Regions from separate parts of the Streptomyces albireticuli genome, predicted to be linked through region 1. Evidence: riboswitches for the same ligand, from Rfam matches in the RefSeq annotation. Region 1 holds a riboswitch; the other holds the start of a gene.
What was found. Region 1 has a riboswitch for cyclic di-AMP ahead of SMD11_RS28800 (C40 family peptidase). Riboswitches for the same ligand answer to the same signal wherever they lie in the genome.
Positions count from the first base shown of each region.

Region 2: linked by a shared signal. The riboswitch ahead of SMD11_RS29300 (C40 family peptidase) and the one ahead of SMD11_RS28800 (C40 family peptidase) in region 1 are both predicted to bind cyclic di-AMP.

Region 1 is NZ_CP021744.1:6,630,942-6,637,091, reverse strand. It holds gene SMD11_RS28815 (urease subunit alpha) at 1-257, opposite strand, end outside; gene SMD11_RS28810 (urease subunit beta) at 250-561, opposite strand; gene SMD11_RS28805 (urease subunit gamma) at 575-877, opposite strand; cyclic di-AMP (ydaO/yuaA leader) riboswitch at 1,706-1,905, shown strand; gene SMD11_RS28800 (C40 family peptidase) at 1,910-2,380, shown strand; gene SMD11_RS28795 (ATP-binding protein) at 2,492-2,929, opposite strand; gene SMD11_RS28790 (helix-turn-helix domain-containing protein) at 3,203-4,072, shown strand; gene SMD11_RS28785 (DUF397 domain-containing protein) at 4,082-4,324, shown strand; gene SMD11_RS28780 (8-amino-7-oxononanoate synthase) at 4,344-5,513, opposite strand; gene bioB (biotin synthase BioB) at 5,759-6,150, shown strand, end outside.
Region 2 is NZ_CP021744.1:6,762,239-6,768,388, forward strand. It holds gene SMD11_RS29285 (helix-turn-helix domain-containing protein) at 1-476, opposite strand, end outside; gene SMD11_RS29290 (sodium:proton exchanger) at 850-2,091, shown strand; gene SMD11_RS29295 (carboxylate-amine ligase) at 2,123-3,205, opposite strand; cyclic di-AMP (ydaO/yuaA leader) riboswitch at 3,538-3,716, shown strand; gene SMD11_RS29300 (C40 family peptidase) at 3,720-4,193, shown strand; gene SMD11_RS29305 (S1 family peptidase) at 4,293-5,363, opposite strand; gene SMD11_RS29310 (hypothetical protein) at 5,866-6,150, shown strand, end outside.

The sequences.
Region 1 (6,150 bases):
ACGCCCCAGTGGTCGAGGACGACGGCGCCGGTGACGACCGTGTCGGGGGCGCCCTCGGCGCGGGTGACGCGGGACTGGCCCATCGACTCCCGGATCACCTTGCCGCCGCCGAAGACCGCCTCGTCGCCGGCGTGGCCGGGGCCGCCGCTGCGGTCCTCCTCGATCTCGACGAACAGATCGGTGTCGGCGAGCCGGATCCGGTCGCCGGTGGTCGGCCCGTAGAGCTCTCCGTAGGCGGCGCGGCCGAGCTCAGTCATCGAGCGGCCCCCCGCACTCGCCGCGCAGCCCTTCGACGACGCGCTTGCCGCCGATGGGCACGAGCTCGACCTCGACGGGGATGCCGGGCTCGAAGCGCACGGCGGTGCCGGCGGCGACGGAGAGCCGCTTGCCGTGCGCGGCGGCACGGTCGAAGACCAGGCCGGGGTTGGCCTCGGCGAAGTGGTAGTGGGAGCCGACCTGGACGGGCCGGTCGGCGGCGTTGAGGACGGTGAGCCGGGTGCGCGGCAGTCCTTCGTTGAGGCGTACGGGCGCGTCGGCGGCCAGGATCTCGCCGGGAATCATCGCGGTGCCCCCGTCAGCCGATGGGGTCGTGGACGGTGACGAGCTTGGTGCCGTCCGGGAAGGTGGCCTCGACCTGCACCTCGTGGATCATCTCCGGGATGCCCGCCATGACCTGGGCCCGGGTGAGCACCTTGCGGCCGGAGGACATCAGCTCGGCCACGGTACGTCCGTCGCGGGCGCCTTCGAGGACGTGGACGGTGATGAGGGCCACCGCCTCCGGGTGGTTGAGGAGCAGCCCCCGGGCACGGCGCTTGTCCGCCACGTCGGCGGCCACATGGAGGAGCAGGCGTTCCTGCTCATGCGGGGAGAGTTGCATGGGTCCACCTCACTGACGAACCGGGGTCCCGGCCGAACGCACCAGGGGCACAGTCGAGTTCAACACACTGTTGACCTGGGGTTCTTCTTCCGGTGACCAGGGATTGCAGATTAGGGCGGAACCTTTTCCAACGCGTTAACTGACCCTTTGCACATCCATGGCCAGAGCTATCCCGCCCGCCCCGGTCCGGCGGAACGCCCCACGGAGCCGGCGCGGACACGGGACACTCTCACCCCACCCCTCTCCCCCGCCCGTCCCGCCCCGGGCGGAAGCGAAGTGATCGGCTGCCGTCTGCAACTACGGGATCTCCTGGGCCGGATCAACTCCGCACGCGCGCATGACACGTACGGCCGTCTACGGGCCGCGCAGACCTTGGTCGTCGCCGCCGCGCGGCCGCCGGACGCGCCCGAACCGGCGTTCGCCCGGGGCCGTCGGGAGTGGCGCGCGGTGCGCCCTGACGCGGACGGTGCCGGTGCCGGCCGGGGTGCGACGGGCGCGTCAGGGCGCCGTCCCGCTCACGCTCCCGCCCGCGCCCACGGCACCCGGGTCGGCGGGCGGATAAACACCGCTCCCGCAGACGCCGGACGGTGTCGTAGACGGCGCGCGGTGATCGATTTCAACCGGGCACGCACACCGCGCCGGAGCAGGTGCGACGGCCCGCAGGCCAGGACCTCAACAGGGGAACCCGGACATGATCAAATCGCCGCGTGTCCACCGGAATCACCCAGGAGTGATCAGGCTCACATACCTTTGGTTCCGCTCGGAATCCGTACCAGGGCTGCGCCAAGATCCGGTCGACGACAAGACCCCGCCATCCCGGCGGGGCGGTCCAGGCGGACGCCGAACCCCGCCGCTGTCTGGATGCCGGGTCGACCGAACGCATCGGTGGGGATGGAGGACCCAAGCACGGTGGGACGACCAAGAGTAGTGCGGTCGGCCCTTGGGGTGAAGCCGTTGACACGGCCGGGCAACCTTCGCCTGCCCGAACCCGACAGGTCATCCTTCACAGGCGGCTGACGAAGGGTTGGCACCATGGGCGCGCACAAACGTCCGTCAAAGCTCTCCAAGGCCGGCGCCGCCTCGGCCCTCACGCTCGCCGCCGTCGGCGCCACAGTGCTGGTACCGGGTGGCGCGGCCGACGCGGAAGCCTCGTCCGTCTCGACCCAAGCGCTGAGCATCGCGGCCTCGAAACAGGGCTCCCCCTACCAGTGGGGCGCGACCGGCCCCCACCGCTTCGACTGCTCGGGCCTGACGCTCTACTCCTTCAAGCGGGTCGGGAAGTCCCTGCCCCGCACCGCCGCCCAGCAGTACAACGGGACCAGCCACATCCCGCGCGCCGCCCGGGAACGCGGCGACCTCGTGTTCTTCGTCTCCGGCCGGGGGATCTACCACGTCGGGATATACGCGGGGAACGGCAAGATCTGGCACGCTCCCAAGACCGGCACCGTCGTCCGCCTGGAGCGGATCTGGACGAACAACGTCCTTTACGGCCGGGTGAACTGACCGACGACGGCCCCGCCCCGGCCCGCCCGGCGACCAGGCGTCGCCCCGGCCCCCGCGCGCCACGCGGGGGCCGGCCCCGGCGGGGCGGGGCCTCGCCCCGCGCCGCGGGGCTCAGCGCTCGGCGACGACCGACGCCGTCCAGGGCAGCGAGATCCAGACCGTCTTGCCGCCGTCCGAGGTCGGGGTGAAGAACAGCCTCCCGCCGTACTCCGCGGTGAGACAGCGGATGATGACCAGACCGCGGCCGTTGTCCTGCTGGACGGCCGCGGGCAGCCGGCGCGGGTAGCGCGGATGGCTGTCGGTGACGCCGATGCGCAGCTGCTGCTCCTGGTCGAGCCGGATGTCGACGGTGAAGGTCGGCGACTGGCCGCGGGTGTGCTGAACGGCGTTGGTGGCGAGCTCCGAGACGATCAGCCGTACGGTCTCCGCGGTTTCCGTGCCACCCGGCAGCCCCCAGTCCGCGAGCACACCCGCCACATAGCGGCGGGCCGTGGAGACCGAGGCGGGAGCGCTCGGCAGAGTGACGGTGGCTTCTTGATGGTCTGCCATGACCTGTCCCTTTCCCACCGAGACCGGGCTCCGACGCATCGCGTAGCGACGATTGCCGAAAGTGGAGAGCGGTTCTCGGACGGCTCTTCGCGACAGAGTGCCACTGATAACAGCAGTGATGGGAGCGATCCACCGAGATATGCATATATCTGTCGCCCGAAGCGGTGAACTCTGGGCCGGAAGACCGGATTTGGACGGCACACTGGTCTATCGACACCGACGTGACGTGTTCACCCCGTTCACCTCATTCACCTCGGGCGGTAGGGAGGGCAGATGCGATACGGACCCGCGGTACGCCGCCGCAAACTCGGTGCGGAGCTGCGCCGCCAGCGCGAGCTCGCCGGGCTGACGAGCCTGGAGGCCGCGCGTGCGGTGGGCTGGCACCAGTCGAAGGTCAGCCGGATCGAGACAGGCAGCAGCGGGGTGAAGTCCGCGGACGTCGCCCTGTTGCTGGACGCCTACGGAGTGACGGACCCCGAGCTGCGCGCCCTGCTGGGGGCGCTGTGCGGTGCCGGGTCGGCCGATGCCGAAGGCGCCCGCCGGGGCTGGTGGTACGCCTACCGCAATCTGCTGCCGTCCGCCTATCTGGACTTCATCAGCCTGGAGTCGGAGGCCTCGCGGTTACGGACCCTGGAGACCACGGTGGTGCCGGGGCTGTTGCAGACTCCCGCCTACGCCCGTGCCGTCACCCGCGCCGCCCTCCACGACCCACCGCCGGAACAGGTGGAGGAACTGGTGCGGGTGCGCATGGCGCGGCAGTCGGTGCTGCGGGGCAGGCAGCCGCTGGAGCTGTGCGCGGTGCTGGACGAAGCGGTGCTGCGCCATGAAGTGGGCGGACGGCAGGTGATGGCCGGGCAGTTGCGGCACCTGGTGGAGACGGGGGCGCAGCGGCATGTGCGGCTGCATGTCCTGCCGTTCACCAGTGGTGGCCATCTCGGCATCACCGGACCTTTTGTTATCTTCTCATTTCCGCGCATTGCTGATCTGGATGTGGTTGTTCTCGACCACTTGACGAGTAGCCTCTACTTGGAGCGGAAAGAAGACCTCCGGGCGTACGCCACGGCATTCACCACGCTTCAGGCGCACGCCCTCTCGCACGAGAAGTCGTTGGAATTCATCGCCGGGATCAACGACGGCGCGTAAGGAGGCACCATGTCCGCAATGCCTCGGTACGTTCCCTCTACACCGACCCTGGGCGCCGCAGCGTGGCGGCGCAGCAGCTACAGCACCGGAATGAACAACTGCGTCGAGACGGCGGAGCCCGCCCCGGGGTTCCTGGCCGTGCGCGATTCCAAGCGCGCGGCGGGCCCCGCCCTGCTGTTCACCCCGACGGCCTGGTCGGCGTTCGTCGGAGGGCTGAGCGAAGGGGTGCTCCGCCCCCTCGCCGGTCACTGAGCGAGCGGCTCCGGGCACCTCAGGCGGCCGGCGCGGTCCTCACGACCGTGGCGGCCGCCTCTTCGATCTGCCGGTCCGACAGGTCCGCGCGGGCGGTGAGCCGCAGCCGGGAGACGCCGTCGGGCACGGACGGCGGCCGGAAGCAGCCCACCGCGAGCCCCTCGGCCCGGCAGTCGGCCGCCCAGGCGACCGCGGCCTCCGGTGACGGCGCCCGCACGGACACCACCGCGGCGTCGGGCCGTACGGACACCCGGCCCGCCGCCGTCACCGCGCCGTGCAGCGCGTCGGCCACGTACCGGGCGCGGGCCGCCCGTTCCGGCTCGCGGCGCAGCACCGCGAGGCTCGCGAGTGCGGCGCCGACGGCGGCCGGGGCGAGGCCGGTGTCGAAGATGAACGTCCGGGCGTTGCTGACGAGGTGGCGGATCACCCGGGCGGGGCCGAGGATCGCGCCGCCCTGGCTGCCCAGCGACTTCGACAGGGTGACGGTCGCGACGACGTCCGGGGAGCCCGCGAGGCCCGCGGCGTGGACGGCGCCGCGGCCGCCGGCCCCGAGGACGCCCAGCCCGTGCGCGTCGTCGACCAGGAGCGCGGCGCCGTACGCGCGGCAGGCGTCGGCGAGGGCGGCGAGCGGCGCGGCGTCACCGTCCACGGAGAAGACGGAGTCGGTGACGGCGAGCGCGGGACCCCCGTGGGCCTCCAGCGTCTTGCGCACCGCCTCCGGGTCGGCGTGCGGGACGACGGCCGTGCCGGCGCGGGCGAGCCGGCAGCCGTCGATGAGCGAGGCGTGGTTGCCCGCGTCCGAGACCAGCAGGGTGCCGGGCCCGGCGGCGTCGGCGGGGGCCGCGAGCGCGGTGACGGCGGCGAGGTTGGCCGCGTAGCCGGAGGAGAAGACGAGCGCGGCCTCGAAGCCGCAGAAGTCGGCGAGCTCCGTCTCCAGGCGGGCGTGCAGTTCGGTGCTGCCGGTCACCAGCCGGGAGCCGGTCGCGCCGGCGCCCCAGCGGCGGGCGGCCTCGGCGGCCGCGGCGGTGACCTCGTGGTGGCGGGTGAGGCCCAGGTAGTCGTTGCCGGCCAGGTCGATCAGGGGCGAGTCGGCGGGGCGCGGGCGGAGGGTCCGCACCAGCCCGGCGGCGCGGCGCCGCGCGTGGTGCCGGTCGATCCAGTCGAACGGGTCCTGAGCCAGCGGAGCCATCTGCCGCCCTTCGCGTCGTGTCGTGCCCGGCCGTGCCCCGGCGCCTTCCGTGCCGCCGCGCTGTCGCGATCTTCGTGGTGGACCGGGTCGCGTTCTGTGCGGTCCCACCAGAACGCACGGGATCTTCCTAGAACCTAGCCCCGGTCCCGCCTGGTCAGGGTGTGGCAATACACACACCTCGAACACCGGGTGTTGTGTGATTCCTCCCTGGCCCAGGGTGGTGGGGGTGGGGAAGGATCTCCGTCATGGACCTGCTGAACACGCTGGTGGACAAGGGGCTGCGGCGGGAGCTGCCGACCCGCGAAGAGGCGCTCGCCGTGCTGGCGACCTCCGACGACGAGCTGCTCGATGTGGTGGCCGCCGCGGGCAAGGTGCGCCGCAGGTGGTTCGGGCGCCGAGTGAAGCTCAACTATCTGGTCAACCTCAAGTCCGGGCTCTGCCCCGAGGACTGCTCGTACTGCTCGCAGCGGCTGGGCTCCAAGGCCGAGATCCTGAAGTACACCTGGCTCAAGCCGGACGAGGCCTCGAAGGCCGCGGCCGCCGGTGTCGCCGGTGGCGCGAAGCGGGTCTGCCTGGTGGCGAGCGGGCGCGGCCCGACGGACCGGGACGTCGACCGGGTGTCGAAGACCATCGCGGC
Region 2 (6,150 bases), 130 kb from region 1:
GGGTGCAGCGCCATCCAGCGCATGGTGTTCTCCGGCACCTCGCCCCGGGGGAACAGCTCGGCGAACGCCTGGTTGTGCGCGAGGACCCGCCAGGACTGGTCGTTGAGATAGGCCATGTGGGACAGCCCGTCGACCACGTCCTGCCACGCCCGCGACACCTCCGTCCCGGAGCGCTGGTGCAGCGGGTACGGCGGGTCGCGGTGCACGGCGTACAGCCACAGCGACGTCCACTCCTGCTCGGTGAACTCCAGCAGCCGGGCCACGTCGCGCAGCAGCTCCTCGGGCGGGTTGGGGTACGCGCCCGTCTCCAGCCGGTTGAACGTGCCGTAGGTGCGGTGGAGCAGCTGGTCGATCTGGCTCTGCGTCAGCCCCGGCGCGCGCCGCCCCTGCCGCGAGGGCCGGGCCAGGCCGTGGTCCTCCGGGGCTATCCGGGCCCGCCGGCCCCGCAGCAGATCCTGTAGTGCTTCCTTGTCCACGGTGCACCCCTAATATCACGACCGGCACCGCAGAGGAAGCCGATTTCATAGGAGAATTTTTCCAATGAAAAGTTCTCGACAGAAATGATCGCATCCTTGCTGCATGATCTACGTACGGGTCAGCAGTCACGGGGGTGCCGCTGACCTGATCAGCGTCGACCCGGCCGGGACGGCGGCGAAGGGAGCACCGCATTCGTTCGCTGACCGACCGTCCGGGCCGGCAGCGGACGGGGAACATCCGCCGCCAGCTGCCCCGCGCGACGTTATGGACCACGGGGCGCGAGGGGTGCCGGTCTCGGCCGAACGGGCGGCGCGGGAACCCGCGCCGGGCTGTCCCCGTCCCTCCCGCACCGTCTGCTGATAGATCCGCGGTATGGGCGACGAGGAGCGGCGGACCGCGGTGCCGTCGGCCGCGGCGGCCGCCGTACGGATCGGCGCCGCCTGTGCCGGCGCGCTGCCCGCCGTCGCCGTGCGGCTGAGCGGGACCGGACTCGCGCCCGGCTGGGCGGTGGCCGTCTTCGGGCTGGGCGTGCTCTCCGCGGCGCTCCTGCTGATGTGGGCCGCCGAGACCGCCCGCGCCGACATGGCCGGAGCGCTCGCCCTCGCCCTGCTGGCCTTCATCGCGGTCCTGCCGGAATACGCCGTGGACCTCTACTTCGCCTACGCCGCGGGGTCGGACCCGTCCTACGCCGCCTACGCCGCGGCCAACATGACCGGCGCCAACCGGCTCCTCGTGGGCGTCGGCTGGCCGCTCGTCGCCCTCGCCGCGGCGCTCGCCCTGCGCCGCCGGGGCGCGCCGCCGGTCGGCATCACCCTCGAACCGCACCGCCGGATCGACGTGGCCTTCCTCGCGGTGGCCGCCGTGCTCGCCTTCGTGATGCCGCTCACCCGGGAGATCGCCTGGTACGTGCCGCTCGTGCTGATCCCCTGGTACGGCTACTACCTGTACCGCATCGGCAAGTGCTCCTCGGGGGAGATGGAGGAGCTGATCGGGGTGCCGGCCCGGCTGGCCGCGCTGCCGCGGACCACCCGCCGGGTGACCACGGCGACGCTCTTCGCCGGCGCGGCGGCCGTCGTCTTCGCCTGCGCCGAGCCGTTCGCCGACGGCCTGGTCGAGGCGGGGGCCTCGCTGGGCATCGACCGCTTCGTGCTGGTGCAGTGGCTCGCCCCGCTGGCCTCGGAGGCGCCGGAGCTGCTCGTCGCCGTCGTCTTCGCCTGGCGGCTGCGGGCCGGCGACGGCCTCGGCGCTCTGCTGTCCAGCAAGGTCAACCAGTGGACGCTGCTGGTGGGCTGCCTGCCCCTGGCCCACGCCGCCGGTGGCGGCGGGGCCGCGCTCCCGCTGGTGACGAGGCAGGTGGACGAGGTCGCGCTGACGGCGGCCCAGACGGTCCTGGCCGTCGTGGTCCTGCTGGACCTGCGGTTCGCGCGGTGGCAGGCCGGCTGCCTCTTCGTGCTCTTCGCCGTGCAGTTCGCGCTGCCCGGTGAGTCCGCGCGCCTCGTCCTGACCTATGTCTATCTGGGCCTCGCGGCCCTGCTGCTGACCACCCGGCTGCGCGAGCTCCCGGCCACCGCCCGCGCGCTGGGCGGGCGGATCGAGGAGGATCCGCACTACTGAGCCCCGTGCGCGCGGGCCCGCCGGGCCCGGCTCACGGCTCGGTGATCAGATCCGTGAGCGCCCTGATGCCGTCCGACGCCAGGACGCGCCGTTGCCGGTCCGCCGGGGTGCCTCGGCGCAGCAGCCGGTGGACCAGGGAGCTCACCTGCCGGGTGTCGCCCGACTCCTCCAGGGCCTGTCCTATGTGGGTGAGAAGGGTGAGGACCACGGCGTCGGCGCCCCGGCGCCTGCCCTCGGGGTCCACCAGCACGCCGTCCAGCCCGTACCGCGCCGCGTGCCAGTTCGAGGCGTTGAGCAGCTCGGGGGTGCAGGGGGTGAGCAGCGGGCCCGTCTTCTCGTCCCGGATGGCCGTGGCCACCAGGGCCCGGACGATCCCGGCGAACATGACGGCGTCGTCGACCCGCAGCTGGACGTCCAGACAGCGGACCTCGATCGTGGGGTAGCGGTCGGACAGCCTCGCCTGCCAGTAGAGCTGCCCCCGGTCGGTGATCGCGCCGGCGACGAACAGCGCCTGGATTCGCTCTTCGTAGTCGGCGAGATCGGTGAAGTGCGGGGGCGGGCCGCTGACCGGCCAGCGGCTGTAGACCACCGTGCGCCAGCTGGCGAAGCCGGTGTCCTGGCCGTGCCACATGGGGGAGTTCGCGGCCATGGCCACCAGGACGGGCAGCCAGGGCCGGACGCGGTTGAGTACGCCTACGCCCACCTCCCGGTCGGGGATGGCGACATGCACATGCATCCCGTTGACCAGCTGCTCGTCGACGAGCTGCGGTGCCACGGAGTGCATGGCCAGATAGCGGGGACTGCGCGTCACGGGCACGGGGGCCAGCCCGGCTCGCGGCGCGGTCCCGCTCGCGGCGATGCGGCACCCGGTGCGCTTCGCGGCGGAACTCACCGCGTGACGCAGCCGCAGCAGATGCCTGCTCGCCTCCGCCAGATCCGAGCAGACCGGAGTGGCAACTTCCACTTGGGCCTGCAACAGTTCCGGCTGAATCTCCCGCTCGTGGACGACCGGCTCCAGGTCCACCGCCGCACAGACCTGTTCTGCCATCGGTACGGGCAGCGCGGTGGCCGGGTCGAGCAGAAGATACTCCTCCTCGATCCCTAGGGTGAGCATGCCGTATCGCTACCCCCGCGCCCTCCCGGCGAACCGCGCACGGGGGCCGTCCCGGGTTTCTGTCGCAAAGACGCCGGACCCTTCTGCGGATACCGGCTCCGGGGTGCGTCGGGTGACGCGATTTCGGTCTCCGGGCATCTCGGCAACTTCCTTGCGAGAAAAGGATTTACGAGGTCCGTGTGGTGCGAAAACATACCCCGGTTCCCTGAATGGCCGTGAAGTGAAGAAGTTCACAGAAACCCCTCCCGGCGCCGGATTCCGGCATTCCGTGATGCAGGATCTTGGATCGAACACAAGATCCCGTCACCGAGGCGGGCGACCCGGGCGGACGCCGAGTCCTGCCGCCGTACCGGGTGCGGACAGATCGAAAAGGATCGGCAGGAGCGGGAGACCCAAGCACGGCGGACCACGATGGCGGTGGTCCTTGGGGTGAAGTCACTCAGGTGACCGGGCAACTTCGACAGCCCGAACCCGACAGGTCATCTTTCGCAGGCGGATGACGAAGGGTTTTGTCATGTCTGCGATTCCTGGCATACCGGCGCTCAAGTCCCGGGCCGTGGCCGCGTCCGTCCTCACCGCGGCCACCGTGACCGCGTCGATGCTCCTGCCCGGTGTGGGATCCGAGGCCCAGGCCGCGACGCCCGGTCAGACCGCCGTGAAGGTCGCGGCCTCCAAGAAGGGCTCGCCCTACCAGTACGGCGCGGCCGGCCCCAACCGGTTCGACTGCTCGGGCCTGACGCTCTACTCCTTCAAGAAGGCCGGCAAGACGCTCCCGCGCACCGCCGCCCAGCAGTACAACAAGACCCGTCACCTCTCGGCGGGCTCCCGCCAGGTCGGCGACCTCGTCTTCTTCCACTCCGGCAGCAACGTCTACCACGTGGGCATCTACGCCGGCGACAACAAGATCTGGCACTCGCCCAAGCCGGGCGCGTCCGTCCGCATGGAGAAGATCTGGAGCAGCGGCGTCTGGTACGGCCGCGTCAACTGACGGCCCGTACGGTGCCACGCCACGGCGCGGCCCCCGGCTCTCCGTGAGGAGCGCCGGGGGCCGCGCCCGTTCCCCGGGGCGGCACGGAGCCCCGAGGGGTCACGGGAGCTGTGCCCCGAAGGCCCGGAGGGCGTCCGTCACCGGCTGGAAGAACGTCTCGCCGCCGGACGAGCAGTCACCGCTGCCGCCCGAGGTGAGCCCGAGCGCGGTCCCGCCGTCGAAGAGCGCGCCGCCGCTGTCGCCCGGCTCGGCGCAGACCGTGGTGTCGATCAGACCGTCGACCTGGCCCTCCTCGTAGTTGACGGTCGCGTCGAGGCCGGTCACCTCGCCGCCGCTGACGCCGGTGGTGCTGCCGCTGCGCCGCACCGGCTCGCCGACCGTCGCCTCCGCGGCCCGGGTGATCTGCTGGCTCCCGCCGTTGTACAGATTGACGGCGCTGGGGTGGGCGACGGAGGCGGTGTAGCGCACGAGGGCGTAGTCGTGGCCGGGGAAGGACGACTGCTCGGTCACCCCGATCACGGGGCCGCCCTGGGTGGCGGACCACTGCGCCGAGGCGTTGCCGCAGTGTCCGGCGGTGAGGAAGTACGGCTTCCCGCCCTTGGTGATGTTGAAGCCGAGCGAGCAGCGCACCCCGCTGCCCCAGATGGCGTCGCCGCCCATGAGGTACGGGCGGAAGGTCCCGGACGTCCTTCTGAGCGCGGCCCTGTCGCCCAGGCCCGCGACGACCTTCTCCAGCCGGGCCAGCCGGGCGCCCCCGACCGTGCTGTCGGCGGTGACCACGACCTTGTTGCGGCGCGGGTCGACCGACCAGGCGGTGCCGGGTATCGCGGCGCGCTCCTTCAGGGTGCTCCGGGCCGCCGCGAGCTCGGTGGCCGAGTGCCGGACGAGCCGGGCCTCGGCCCCGGCGGCGCGGACCTTCGCGGCGGTCGCCCGGTCGAGGACGCCGACGACCAGGGTGCGGGCCGCGGCGTCGTAGTACGCGCCGGCCGTGTCCGCCGCCGGCAGGCTCGCGGTGAGGTCCCGCGCGAGCCGGCCCGCGCTCCCGGCGGAGAGCGTGGCCGGGCCGGGGGAGGCGTGGGCGCTCGGCAGGGTGAGCGCGGTCGCGGTCAGGACGGTGGCGGCAGCGGCGGCCAGGGCCGCGCGGCGGGCAGGGGTGCGGGAACGGTTCACTCGTGCCTCCTGTGGGGGAGTGCCCGACATCGATGTCGGGCGTGGAGGTCGTGCGTGAGGTGGGGGCACGGCGCGACGGCCGATGAAATGGTCGCGTCCATGTCAATTGACCTCAGTGTCACCAGAGGGCCGGGCGGCGTTCAAGGGCGACATCCGGTCGCGCGCCCGGACGGCTCACTCGCCCTTCCGTCCCCACGGACGGAAGGGCGAGTGACCCCTGTCAACAGGAGGGACGCGTAAAGAGGTTCGCCCACCGGTGAGCGGACGGGCCGGACCGCTCCTGTCCGGTAGTCGCTCCCCTTGGCGTCGGCGAGACGCTCTCTTTGCCCGCTCTTGGGGGCCGGCGCGGCCGTCACGGCGACCGGCGCCCGGCGGGCCGGGCCCCCGCGCCCGCGCTCCGCGCGCCCGCGACGGGCTTCACGCTCCCGCCCGTTCCACCTGTACGGGTGACACCCGCTCCGGAGCGCCGGAACCGGCGGCCGCCGGTGCCAGGCTGCTCCGCATGCGTCGCCGTACCTTCGTCGTCTCGGCCGCCGGAGCGGCTCTCGCCACGACCACCCCCACGGGCGCACCGGCTCTCGCGGCCGATCCCCTGCCGCCCGCGCTCGGGGCACGCTTCCCCGGGACCGGCAGGGGCTACTGGCGCGGCGGCCGGCCGCGGTCCGCCTTCCACCGTCACCTCGACACCCTGCGCGCCTACGGGGTCGGCCTCGTCCGCGTGGACGTGTCCTGGCCCAAGAGCGAGCGCAGGCGCGGCCGGGCGCGCGCCGGCCACCCCTACAACAGA